Regions from separate parts of the Pantoea sp. SGAir0215 genome, predicted to be linked through region 2. Evidence: predicted binding sites of a transcription regulator. Region 2 holds the regulator's gene; each other region holds the start of a gene.
The links. The regulator CRP, encoded in region 2, controls carbon source genes, mostly activating them, when cyclic AMP is high. The targets are predictions, from matches to a motif close to ATGTGANNNNNNTCACAT.

Region 1 (3,421 bases), 440 kb from region 2:
CCATGCCGGCATCACAAGCCACGATGATTTTACGCACATGGTTCAGGTCAACGCTCATCGCATCGCTGGCAACCGCGGCACCTGGCACCGCCTGCCCTTTTGACTCGGCTTTCATGTCATGCATGCGCTGCGTAGCCGCTTCGATATCATCGTCTTCTTTCACTTTGCTGGTTTTGAGCAAAATAGCAGAGACCACGAAGGAAACAGCAAAAGCAGCGAAGACGGCGGCAATATTCGCAAAATAAGCGCCTTTTGGCGTCATGGCTAATACCGCCAGGATAGAACCCGGTGAGGCAGGGGAAACCAGGCCGCCATGCAGAACCGTCAGAGTAAACACGCCGGTCATACCGCCGAGGATCACGGCCAGCAGCAGGCGTGGTGCCATCAGGACATAAGGGAAGTAGATTTCGTGAATACCGCCCAGGAAGTGGATGATAGCCGCACCGCCGGCAGACTGCTTCGCACTACCACGACCAAAGAACATATAGGCCATCAGTACGCCCATACCCGGGCCTGGGTTGGCTTCAATCAGGAAGAAGATTGACTTACCGGCTTCGCTTGCCTGTTGAATCCCCAACGGTGAGAAGATGCCGTGGTTAATAGCATTATTAAGAAACAGGATTTTCGCCGGTTCGACAAAGACAGACGTCAATGGCAGCAGGTTATTTTGCACCATCAAATTGACGCCAGCGGACAGAATATGTGACAAACCTTCGACAAGGGGACCAATCGCCAGGAAGGCCAGCAACGCCAACAACATGCCGATGATCCCGGCAGAGAAGTTGTTAACCAGCATTTCGAAGCCGCTTTTGATTTTGCCGTCAACCATGCGGTCAAATGACTTAATTGCCCAGCCACCAAGCGGGCCTGCGATCATCGAGCCGAGGAACATCGGCATATCAGCACCGACAATCACGCCCATTGTCGTGATGGCACCCACCACACCGCCGCGATCGCCTCCCACCAGACGTCCACCTGTAAAGCCAATTAGCAATGGCAGCAGGTAAGTGATCATCGGGGCGACAAGTTTCGCCAGTGTTGCGTTTGGAATCCAGCCCGTTGGAATAAACAGCGCGGTGATAATACCCCAGGCGATAAACGCGCCGATGTTAGGCATCACCATATTACTCAAAAAGCGACCAAAGCTTTGAACTTTGACCTTTACTGATGAGGACATAAGCCCACCCCTTGTTGAGACGCGCTGCAACAGGAGCGCGCGTTTGTTTTTGTTTAGCCACTACGGCGATGCGCCGTCAGTATTACTGTATGCAGGCGGACTTTATCACGCGAATATTGGCCTGCGTAGTGGGTGACCTCATGAGTGATGCAGGTCACATTTATGACGGGGTGACAGGGGCGTTTTAAGTGATTTAGATCACAAAATAAGGGTCATACGGGAAAGTTATGACTAATCTTTGACCGTTTCTTTTTACTTTAAGTGATATTTATCACACTTTTATCATGCTGCTTTGTTTATAAAATGTGATTAAAGTCACAACTTAATTTAATAAAAAACGGGCCAGATCACATTTTGATCTGGCCCGTTTTTATGAAGCGCAAGCGCGTGGTGAAGTGATTATGAGGTGGACAGTCGCTAATCTGTCCGTGTGAAATTTATTGTCCCGTGCCCTGAACGGCATTCTTGGCCTGAGTCAGTGCCTGGACATTCGCTGATAAACTGGTCATCAGGCTGTTGTACTGGGTAGCCTGTTCCTGAGTAGGGAACTGGACTCCGCCATTATTAAAACTGACGCGTGTGCCCTGTGCCTGAAGAAATTCACCAGTTTTAACCGCATCCTGACTAAGCGCCTGGAGTTTAGGTAACAATGGGATCAACTGAGCGGCAGGCTGAGTGACGACCTTTTCATAGGCGGTATCGAAAACCTTTTTCAGATCGTCAGACTGTTTCAGACCGGCTTTGCTCTTATCCGCCTGCATTTTGGCGCTTTCGAGTTGTTGGGTGGCGACGGTCAGGGCGCTGGTGGCCTGAGCCAGAGAATCCCGGCGACTCAGGTAGTCCTGCGGCACGCGAATAGCAGAAAGCTCATCCACGACCGGGCGCATGCCCTGATCGACCGTCTTATTCACCTGTTGTGAGAAACCATACAAAATCGCGTAATCCCCAGCAAAGGGGCCAAAACTCTGTTTCTGGTTTTCACTCAGACTCGGCAGATGTTCACCGCTACGCATAACGGTATTTTGCATGAAATCGATAAACGCTTTGCGTTGTTCGCCTTCTTTATCACCACACGCGGTGAGTTGCAGAACGATAAGCACGCCAGCCAGCATAATGCCGCTGCGTGCCAGGACGCGGGAAATTCCTGAAGCCATGGGTTCAACTCCTGTCAGTAAAACTGGCTGATGTCCGGGTAAGCAGTGGCCTAAAGAATAGAACAAACGTTAATGGCCACACAATGTGAAAGCGCGCTGTCAGGCCATTATGGGTAAGAAAAAAGAGGTTAAACGTAAAATCAGGGCCTCATCCGTTTACAAAGCCTGTTAAAGAGCAGTGAAAAGGCTTTTTTCCATACCCGATAAGGGGCGGCTCGTGCTGTAAAGGCAGTAAGAATAAACCCGGATCGGGGCCTGTTCAGACGCCCTTTGTTAAGCCCGCCCGGAACGCGCTCACTGCCTGAGCATCCCTACCGGGTGCAGGCTGTATTAACAGCTATCCTTTAAATGCCCTCTCATTGTTCAGTTGCCTTAAAGTAGTGCAACCCGTTGCTCTGGCTCGCTATGGGAAGGGCCTGTCCAGATGACAGAGCAGGATTAATCGTACTGGTGATCGCCTGATAACCGTTATGTCTTTGGGCGCTGGCGGCAAGATAGCCACGGCATCACCAGTGCGTAGCTTGATAAATTGCTGGTACTGACCGTTTTGTTGTAGAAAATCAAAAGATCTGGCGCATATTTTGCAAATTCTTTTGTTGTAAGCGCGTGCGGGGTTCTGACGATTTATTCACCGAAGAGGGTGAAGAAAAAAAGATCGGAACGCGAAGTGGATGCCGTATCAACAAAATCAATTGCATCAAACGGTTAGGGTTTTTAGCCTTTTTTCAGAATTGTAAAGTTAAAAAAAATGTTTAATTTGCACTGCAAATTGTCAGGTCTCTATCCATACTTAGTCTCCCGGCATATGTTGCATTGCGTTGTCATGTTTAAGCAGCGGTGCAGTACAGGCTGTGTCCCATAAGATTTTCATCATAAATACAAACTCTTATGGGATGCAGCTTGCTTAGTCCGGTTTCTGAACCTGATTTCAGGTTCGTGTACCTTCTTTCACGTGATTCATAGTGAGTTTTAAGGAGTTCTCTATGGAGTTAAAAGATCCTATGTTTGAATTGCTCAGCAGCCTTGAGCAGATTGTTTTGACACGTGATAACAGCCCTGTTGCGCTGCAAACTCAGCGTCAACCTGCAAT
Region 2 (3,421 bases):
TTTGTGTACGCAGTACCCGTGCGATGCGGCTGAAGTGATAAAGGCAAAAATTTCCTACCGGATTGTCCGGGTGCTGACGGGCGATTTTTTCCAGTGCCCCCAGCTGCTTGTCCATATCAAAGCGACTGGACAGTTGGTGGTACAGGATGTTGTCTGCCAGCTCACGTAAACGGGCGGAAATGGTTTTCGCATTCCAGCGAATCACGGCCTCTGCATGGCTTTGTTCTACCAGTTTTTGCACTTCTTCTGGCTGATGCAGGCTGACAGAAATGTGTTCCTGTAAATCCAGTGCGACCTGAAAAGCGCGGGTCAGTCGCTTATGACTGTGATCGCGGCTGGCGGACAGCATATGCATCTGCTGATAACAGGTGTTGATGAGGTCGATTGCTTTTTGCTGCCGCGCCAGCAACGGTGGTAGCGCCTTCTCCGGATCGGTAAGTTGCGTCAGCAAGGTGTACTTGGCGTCACAATAGTTCGCCAGTTCGCGGTAAATCAGACTCAGGCTTTCACGCATTGGCTGCTCTTTCCACAGCCAAAACCAGAACCAGTTAAACAGGCCATACCACAGCGTACCGCCGATGTAGAGCAGGGGCGGTACGTAAATGGGCATGCGGCCAATCAGGCTGGTGGTAAATATCGCTGCGATCAGTGTGGCAGGGAGTAACCGTGCGTGCAGTGGGCTGATTTCACCTGTCACGCCCAGCAGCAAAGGCAGGGCGAAAAGAATAAGCGGTAAGGGCACGTCTTTAAACAGAAGCCACTGCATCAGTAAGCTACCCAGGGCAAACAGGCTGCCGCCGACAATCAGGCGTTTAAAGAAACGTTTGTGGGGCGTATCCAGACCGGCAATATTGCAGCAGGCAGGCACCAATGAGAATAGCAATCCTTTTTGCAGATCGCCAAACAGCCAGCCGAGCGCGACGGGGAGACACAACACCAGTGTCTGGCGCAGGGCATAGTTAACTTCAGGGTGATAAATTATTCTTCGCCACATCGGCTCAACGCAAATAATTCACGGCATAACGTTGCCATTATGCCGTGAAGAATAAAGCTTAGCGCGTGCCGTAAACAACAATTGTTTTGCCGTGTGCGGAGATCAGATTCTGGTCTTCCAGCATCTTCAAAATACGTCCCACGGTTTCACGTGAACATCCCACGATTTGGCCAATTTCCTGACGCGTAATTTTGATTTGCATGCCGTCAGGATGCGTCATGGCATCCGGCTGTTTCGCCAGGTTGAGCAACGTCTGCGCAATGCGACCGGTGACATCAAGGAACGCGAGGTTGCCCACTTTTTCCGATGTGACCTGCAGACGGCGCGCCATTTGCGAGGAGAGGCGCATGAGGATGTCCGGATTCACCTGAATCAGCTGACGGAATTTTTTGTAGGAAATCTCTGCCACTTCGCACGCGGTTTTCGCACGTACCCAGGCGCTGCGCTCCTGACCTTCTTCGAACAGGCCAAGCTCACCAATAAAGTCGCCCTGATTCAGATAGGACAGAATCATCTCCTTGCCTTCTTCATCCTTAATCAGTACCGCAACGGAACCTTTAACGATGTAGTAAAGCGTTTCCGCCTTTTCACCTTGATGAATGAGCGTACTTTTGGATGGATACTTGTGAATATGGCAATGGGACAGGAACCATTCAAGTGTAGGGTCTGTTTGCGGTTTGCCGAGAACCATTCGCTATTATCCTCTGTTGTAATCGTGCCCAAAATACAGGGCTCTGTTTCCCTGCCAGGCGATGTAAGCGTTAAGCGTCTTTCCATTCAGGAAATTATTCGGGCTGCATTCGGCGCAGTGCGCATCATTCTTCCCGGCTTCGTCTTCGGATGACGAAAAATATTTTCAGCTCTGTTTGTAGCACAGCTTACGTCGACTGTCTTGTGTTGTCTCGCTTCAGCAAGATGGCGTTTTCTCTGGATTGCTGTTTCCCAGGCAAAAGCGTACGCTGAGCCAAAACAGGGTATTCTGAGGTCAAAATTATGCAGGCACGCGTCAAATGGGTTGAAGGGTTAACATTCCTGGGGGAATCATCGTCCGGCCATCAGGTACTGATGGATGGCAATTCTGGCGATAAAGCGCCGAGCCCTATGGAGATGGTGCTGATGGCGGCAGGGGGATGCAGCGCCATTGACGTTGTGTCAATTTTGCAAAAAGGCCGCAACGATGTGGTTGATTGCGAAGTGAAACTATCGTCTGAACGTCGGGAAGAAGCCCCCCGCATCTTTACCCATATCAATCTGCATTTTATCGTCAGCGGCAACGCACTTTCGGATAAAGCCGTGGCACGCGCTGTCGATCTGTCCGCGGAAAAATATTGCTCTGTCGCCATCATGTTAGGCAAAGGCGTCAACATTACCCACAGCTACGAAGTGATTGCGCTGTAATCTCACAGAGGCCAGGCTGGCCTCTGTGGTTATTCAATCCGTTTCCCTTCCATGAGCCGTTTTACTAACGGCGCCATAATTAACTCCATCGCCAGTCCCATTTTGCCGCCGGGTACCACCAACGTGTTGATATTGGAAATAAACGATCCCTGCAGCATGGCCAGCAGATAGGGAAAATCAATGTCTTCCAGCCCCTGAAAGTGGATAACCACAAAGCTTTCATCCAGCGAAGGGATGGTGCGCGCGGCAAAGGGATTAGAGGTATCCACCGTGGGGACGCGCTGAAAGTTAATATGGGTTCGTGAAAACTGCGGCGTAATGAAATTGATGTAATCTTCCATGGAACGCACTACCGAATCCATCACCGCTTCGCGTGAATGGCCACGCTCGCTGGTATCGCGCACCAGTTTCTGAATCCACTCCAGGTTGACGATGGGCACGACGCCGACCAGCAAATCGACTTTTTCCGCCACATTGTGTTGTGCAGTCACCACGCCGCCGTGCAAGCCTTCATAAAACAGCACATCCGTATCCGGAGGTAACGGTTGCCAGGGCGTGAAGGTGCCGGGAACCTGGTTCCAGGGAACGGCTTCATCATAGGTGTGCAGATACTTACGCGACTGGCCCTTACCGTGTTCGCCGTATTCGACGAACGTTTGCTCCAGCAGGCCAAAATCATTCGCCTCCGGGCCAAAGTAGCTGATATGTCGCCCCAGATCGCGCGCTTTTCGGATAGCCATGTCCATTTCGGGGCGGGTAAAGCGGTGAAAACTGTCCCCTTCCAGTTCGGCAGCGTGCAAACCGAGTTGCTGAAAAATTTTACGGAACGCCAGACTGGTGGTGGTGGTTCCCGCACCGCTGGAGCCCGTTACCGCGATAATCGGATGGCGTGCAGACATAGTTGAAGTCCCTGTGACGTCGGGCGATGAGCATTGTTAGCACGATTTTCCGTTCGTTGCATCAGCCACGAAACTCGCTTTTGCGCATGATGTTGACCGACTCGTGCAGTTCCGACCATACCAGAACGAC
Region 3 (3,421 bases), 1.1 Mb from region 2:
GGCAAGGCGGCAATCGCGGCCATTACCTCCTGCCCTTGCCTTGCCAGAGCTTCGGCTTCATCCGCACGCTGACAGCGATCAATCATGCTGATATCGGCACCTGCTACAAAGTTGTCAGGCTTGCCGGAAATCAGTACCAGCCCGAGCAGCTGCGGATGCTGGCGTGCCTCGCTAATCAGGCTGGCAATCTGGACCGCAAATTCCGCCTTCAGCGTATTCATTTTTTCATTGGGCACATCAATGGTGATCACGCCAACATGATCGTCCCGCATCTGCAAAGTAAACGCGCGCTGTTCCATTATTCGGCCTCCAGAACCATGGCTGCACCTAATCCTCCGGCGGCACAGGCCGTGACCAGTCCCAGCCCGCCTCCGCGCCGACGCAATTCATTTAAGGTCTGCGTGATCATGCGCGCGCCGGTCGCCGCAAAAGGATGACCATAGGCGATGGAGCCGCCCAGGACGTTAAAACGTGCATCGTCGATTTCACCCAGCGCGTGCGAGCGGTTTAATACCTCGCGGGCAAAACGTTCGTCACGAAACAGCTTGATATTACTCAAGGTCTGCGCCGCGAACGCTTCATGCATATCAATAAGCGTCAGATCAGCCAGCGTGATGCCAGCACGATCAAGCGCCAGCGGCGAGGCGTAAGCGGGCCCAAGCAGCATGTCCTGCCAGACATCAATGGCGGTAAAGGCGTAGCTGCGCAGATAGCCCAGCGGCTGTAATCCCAGCGCTTTGGCCTGGCCTTCACGCATCAATATCACCGCCGCCGCCCCGTCCGTTAACGGCGTGCTGTTGGCTGCCGTTACCGTGCCGTGCTGGCGATCAAACGCCGGACGTAAACGGGCATAGTCAGCCGCTTTCGCATCCATTCGCACGTTATTATCCTGGTCTATGGGGGCCTTGAAGGGCGGGACGAAGGCGGCCATGACTTCCTGATTCAGCACGCCCGACTGCCAGGCCTGCGCTGCGCGCAGATGCGAACGCAGAGCCAGCGCATCCTGTTCTTCCCGGCTGATGCCGTGCGTTTTCGCCATCTGTTCTGCGGTATCGCCCATGCGTAATCCTGTGGAGTATTCGGCCACGGCAGGCGGCACCGGTAACAGATCGCCGGGACGCAGGCGGCGCAGAATCTGAAACTTTTGGGAAAGGCTTTTTGCTTTGTTCATATCCACCAGCGCACGAGCCAGCGTTTTACTGACGCCAATCGGCAGGACGGAAGAGGAATCCGCGCCGCCCGCAATACCGACCGAAATCGTGCCTGCCAGCAGGCTTTCCGTGACGTTAGCCACCGCCTGGAAGCTGGTCGCACAGGCTCGGCTGACGCTGTACGCATCGGTACTGACGCTGAGGCCACTGCTCAGCACAATTTCCCGCGCGATGTTGGGAGCCTCTGGCATCTGCACCACCTGACCAAACACCAGTTGCTCAATCATCCCGACCGGTAACTCACTCCGGGCCACCATTTCACTGACCACCATCCGGCCCAACTCTACGGCGGGAATGCCATGAAATCCTGCCGCCTGACGGAGAAAAGGCGTACGTAATCCATGAGTGATAGCGATGCGCTCGCCCGTACGCGTCAACAGTGACTGCGCTTTGCTCATTGTATCCACCTGTGCATCGTGACCGGGGCATCATTGCCAAAAGAGGTCTGACCTGATCCACAGTGTTAACCACAAGCGGCTACGCCGCCAACATCAGGAAGAGAAAAGTGAGATGAGAAACACGAAAATGACAAACGCCGCCGGGCAGCGGCGTTAAGCGGTTCAGCGTAAACCTAACTGAAAAATCAGGGTTTCTGCCTGACAGCTAAAAGTAAAAGCAACATCAAGCCGCACGCCGCCCGTCTCTTCTGTGAATCGCGCATCTATGACACAGGGATCGGACTCGACCTGACGCGCCCTTTCGCTCAGTTCAGCCAGTTTGCTGTCGGCTTCCGCGCGCTGGCCAAACCACGCTGACCAACTGGCGGTACAATCGGTGTTGTCCATTACGGTACCGACATCCACACAACAGCATGCCGCCGTTTCGGTCGCGCGACATTTTTTCAGAGCATCCGTCATGGTAATCTCCTGGTTTCACAACTAAAGGGAAAAGCCTTCGCTGCGAAAAATTCTACGCTGTGGATTTCTCCCCCGCTATGCACGCGACGCTAAGTGACGAATATCACAATATAATTTGATCTGAATCAGTTTTGCGCCTGCTGCCTGCCTCGTTTCCCGCAGAGAAGTGTTAAGCAGATCGAATTTTCATCTATCAAATTGGAAATAATTTAAAAACAATATTGCAACATGTGTACAGGTCGGACCTATACTCTCCGCACTGGTCTGATATGTCCGACCGTCATCAGTCCATACAATCCGCCGTTCCTTGTTACACGACGTCACAACGTTAAATAATAATTCACATGAGGTTGTGGTCATGAACCATAAAAACCTGTTCGCAAAGTCAGCCGTGGCAGCTGCGGTAGCGCTTATTTCCTCTAACGTTTACGCAGCCGGATTTCAGTTAAATGAATTTTCTTCCATTGGTTTAGGTCGTGCTTATTCAGGCGAAGGCGCAATGGGTGATACGGCGGCCTCAGCCAGCCGTAACCCGGCGACCATGGCGCTGATGGATCGCCCTGAATTTTCACTCGGTGCGGTTTATATCGATCCTCAAGTGGATATCAGCGGCCAGAGTCCAACAGGACGTAGCCTGGATGCGAAAAACATCGCGCCTAATCAGTGGGTCCCTGATCTGCACTATGTCCAGCCGATTAATGACCAATGGTGGGTAGGGGCCTCTGCCACCTCAAACTACGGTCTGGCGACAGAATTTAATAACGGTTATACCGCAGGCGGATTCGGCGGTAAAACAGACCTGACGACCGTGAATCTTAACCTCAGCACCGCCTACCGCCTGAATGAACACTTCAGCTTTGGTGTGGGTTTTGATGCCGTTTATGCTAAAGCGAAAATTGAGCGTTATGCCGGAGAGTCGTTCTCCGCGCTGGGCATTCCTGCGGATACCCAAATTACCCGACTAAAGGGGAATGAATGGGGTTACGGCTGGAACGCCGGTGTACTTTATGAAGTTGATGATAATAACCGTTTTGGTTTTACCTACCGCTCTGAAGTGAAAGTTGACTTTGATGGGGATTACAAAAGTAATCTTCCTGCGGCCATCAACGCATTTAACATCCCCGGCGCACCTTTTGGCACAAGCGGAAACACGATTCCGGGTTCATTAACCCTGAATCTGCCAGAAATGTGGGAAGTTTCAGGCTGGCATAAAGTCGCGCCACAATGGGCCGTTCACTATAGCCTGGCCTATACCAGCTGGAGCCAGTTCCAGGAGCTGAAAGCGACCGGTTCGAATGGTCAGACGCTGTTCTATAAAGATGAAGGCTTCCATGATGCCTACCGTATCGCCCT
Region 4 (3,421 bases), 2.1 Mb from region 2:
CCAGCTGGATCCACAGCATACGTCGGTCGTTATGAGCTGGGAACACTTCGGCTTCTCGCATCCTACCGCCGATATTCCGGATGCCACGGGGTCACTGGTGTTCGACAGCAGCAAACCCGAGCAGTCGCGTGTTGACGTGACCTTGCCTGTCACCAAAATTGACAGCCATGTGCCTGCACTGACGAAAGAATTTAAAGGCGCCGACTATTTTGACGTCGCCAAATACCCGAGCGCGACCTTCCGCAGCACCAAAGTCATTGCTAAAGGCGATAACAAATTTGACGTAGAAGGTAATTTGACGCTGAAAGGCATCACCAAACCGGTTACGCTGCACGCCACGCTGAACAAGCAGGGTGAGCATCCGATGGTGAAAAAGCAGGCGATTGGTTTTGATGCGACCGGCACCATCAAGCGTTCTGACTTCAAACTGGATAAATACGTGCCTGCGGTCAGCGACGATGTCAAACTGACCATCTCCACCGAAGCGTACGCAAAATAACGCTTTCAGCATGTTTTCCAGCCCGGCACATCCGTTGCCGGGTTTTTTTATGCCCGCTTCACCCAACGTCACCGGTACAGCACAGCTCGCTTTGCGCAAACGTTCATCATCGTGCCGCGCGTGTAAGAAAACCCGGTGAACGGTTAACCGGACAAGATGAATCCTTTTTCGCTGCCGAAATAACCGGTATCTATGCTGACCGCCAAAATAACCCGTCAGCATCACAGTGAAAAGTGAGGCGAAAATCACAAATCTGCATCGCGGTTTTTTTGTTATCCGGACACGCGCCAGAAATAACGGTTTCTCTTCGCCTGATGATATTTAACCCGTTGTTTTATCAACCGAAGCTCACAGACCGGGCGCGCTTATTAATTGTGATTTAATTCACATAAACACCTGTTTTAACCCCGCTGTCAATCTATCCACCCGGCAAAATACTCTCGTTTTTGTGATCTCACTTGCAAATATAAGGCTTGTATCCCGAAACAATAGCCCGCAGACGCATTGAGCCAGAGAGGAATGGAGAATGAGAATCGGGATGGTAATCAGCGGCGGCGATGTTACCGGCATAAATAATTTTATTTTTCAGATTGCGAGAATGACGCAGGCGGAAATGCTGTTATTTAATGGCGGTATTCCGGGACTTCTCGATAATGTCTGTCAGGAAATTGCGCAACGCGATTTAGTGGATTTCTCTGTTACCTCGATTCCGGTTATGCAGTCGGGAAGGACCACGCGAAAATTAATTCGCAGCGAATACGAAACCATCACCCGACAGCTTAAGGCATTGCGTATTGATGTATTAATTATGGCCGGCGGAGATGGCTCACTGCAATTTTTACATACGCTGAGCGAATTCGGTGTGAACTGTTTTGGCATCGGTATGACGATTGATAACGATGTCTTCGGCAGTGATTACACCGTGGGCTTTTCAACTGCCTGTGAGCAGGTACTTAAAGAGGTGGCAAAACTGCGGAATACGGGCCGCGCATTAACCGGCCGGGTATTTATGGTCGAGTTGCTCGGCGGTTACTGCGGTGAACTGACGCTGCAATCGGCAATAAAATCGAATGCGGATTTTGCGTTAATCCCCGAGTGTCAGATTCCGACGGCGACGCTGGCCGGGCGCATCACTCAGCGCCTCAGTGAACAGAACAGCGTCATTATCCTGTGCTCTGAGGGCTATACACGTGAATATTCACCGGGCTTTCAGGGCGCAATCGATACCTTAATTAAGCAACTTGAACCGTTGATCGGTGTGCGCATTCGCAAAACGATTGTCGGTTATGGACTGCGTAATGGCGATCCCACCTGTGAAGAAATTTATCAGGGTACCATTATGGCAAGTGAAGTGGTTCGTTGTATTCAATCCGGAATGCGCAATAAAGCCGTCATTATTAACGGCAGCAATAAGCCTATTCCGATTGACTTAATAAGCATGAAGAAACGCCTGGTCGATACAGAAGGGCACCATTATAAACTCGCTAAACAACTGCAAATAGTGTGAGGAGAAAACATGCTGAAAATTTTATGTGTTTGTGGTTGTGGTCTGGGTTCAAGTTTCGCCATCGAAATGAGTGCGAAAGCCGTTTTAAAAAAACTGGAAATTGAAGCCGATATCGATCACACCACAATTTCAGAAGCTAATGCATTTAAATCCGACATGATTCTGACGCAAAAAGCGTTTGCGGATGTTTTAAATGCTGACGCCACACCAGAACAGATTAAACGGGTCATTATATTAAATAAACTTACCGATAAAGCCGAAATTGAGCAAAAGATCGTGGCTTTCTTAAAAGAACGTAATATGAAGGTTGCTAATCATGAATAGTGTAATCAATTTTCTGGTTAAAGATTTACTGGGACAGGCATCCATTCTTATCGCTTTTATTGCGCTGATTGGGCTGGTGCTGCAAAAGAAATCTGCGGGAAAAGTGGTAGAAGGGACATTTAAAACCCTGCTCGGCTTCTTAATTATGATGGCGGGCATCAATATTATTGTCGGCGCACTGACCTTCCTGAACAGTATCTTCACCCACGGCTTTGGCATGCAGGGCTACATCACCGATGTGGCTGCCATCGCCGGGCTGGCCAACCGTGAACTGGGCTCCGAAGTGGCCATGACGCTGCTGGTGATCTTTATCGTCAATATCATCATTGCCCGCCTGACGCCGTTTAAATACATCTTCCTGACCGGACAGGCGTTGTTATGGATGGCCACGATTGGTGCGGTCATCGGCTATAAAGCAGGCTTAACCGGCTTACCGCTGATTCTGACCGGCGGGATTTTTGGTGGCGTTATGGCTGTCGTGATGCCCGCGCTGGCCCAGCCGGTGGTACGGCGTATTACCGATTCGGACGATGTTGCCCTGGGCCACTTCTGTACCATCGGCTATCTGCTGACGGCGGCCGTGGCGAAGGTGGTCGGTAAAGGGTCACGTTCGACGGAGGATCTGAAGTTACCGGACAACTTCAAATTTTTACAGGACACCTACCTGTCAATGGCGGTGGTGATGGTGCCAATGTACCTGATCCCTGCGCTGGCAGCCGGTCCCGCCTTTATTGCGCAGTACAGCAGCGGCACCAACTACCTGATGTATGCCTTTATGCAGTCCATTCAGTTTGTCGCGGGCGTGTTTGTCCTCTACAGCGGTGTGCGACTGCTGCTGAATGAACTGGTTCCGGCATTCCGTGGCATTGCCATGCGGCTGGTGCCGGATGCGAAGCCTGCACTCGACTGCCCGGTCATGTTTCCTTATGCGCCTAACGCAGTCATTGTCGGTTTCCTGGCGACCACGCTCGGCTCCGTGGTCGGCATGCTGGTGTTCCCGATGTTTGGTCTGGCAATGATTCTGCCGGGTCTGCTCACCAACTTCTTTGCAGGCGGCACGGCAGGCGTGTTTGGTAATGCGTTGGGGGGCC

Region 1: C1N64_RS03395 (PTS mannitol transporter subunit IICBA) is a predicted target of CRP. The motif match lies at 1,320-1,337, and genes of this name have one in related genera.
Region 3: C1N64_RS17115 (YfcZ/YiiS family protein) is a predicted target of CRP. The motif match lies at 2,160-2,177, and genes of this name have one in related genera.
Region 4: C1N64_RS12485 (6-phosphofructokinase) is a predicted target of CRP. The motif match lies at 872-889, and genes of this name have one in related genera.

Annotation. Positions count from the first base shown of each region.
Region 1 is NZ_CP028031.1:695,715-699,135, forward strand. Features, by position in the region: gene C1N64_RS03395 (PTS mannitol transporter subunit IICBA) at 1-1,177, opposite strand, end outside; gene C1N64_RS03400 (DUF3053 domain-containing protein) at 1,615-2,331, opposite strand; gene C1N64_RS03405 (HTH-type transcriptional regulator) at 3,315-3,421, shown strand, end outside.
Region 2 is NZ_CP028031.1:254,502-257,922, reverse strand. Features, by position in the region: gene C1N64_RS01395 (YccS/YhfK family putative transporter) at 1-994, opposite strand, end outside; gene crp (cAMP-activated global transcriptional regulator CRP) at 1,053-1,685, opposite strand; gene C1N64_RS01385 (OsmC family protein) at 1,988-2,392, shown strand; gene C1N64_RS01380 (phosphoribulokinase) at 2,422-3,291, opposite strand; gene C1N64_RS01375 (YheU family protein) at 3,353-3,421, opposite strand, start outside.
Region 3 is NZ_CP028031.1:3,676,371-3,679,791, forward strand. Features, by position in the region: gene fadJ (fatty acid oxidation complex subunit alpha FadJ) at 1-299, opposite strand, end outside; gene fadI (acetyl-CoA C-acyltransferase FadI) at 299-1,609, opposite strand; gene C1N64_RS17115 (YfcZ/YiiS family protein) at 1,772-2,068, opposite strand; gene fadL (long-chain fatty acid transporter FadL) at 2,427-3,421, shown strand, end outside.
Region 4 is NZ_CP028031.1:2,663,564-2,666,984, forward strand. Features, by position in the region: gene C1N64_RS12480 (YceI family protein) at 1-499, shown strand, start outside; gene C1N64_RS12485 (6-phosphofructokinase) at 1,026-2,006, shown strand; gene C1N64_RS12490 (PTS sugar transporter subunit IIB) at 2,016-2,330, shown strand; gene C1N64_RS12495 (PTS sugar transporter subunit IIC) at 2,323-3,421, shown strand, end outside.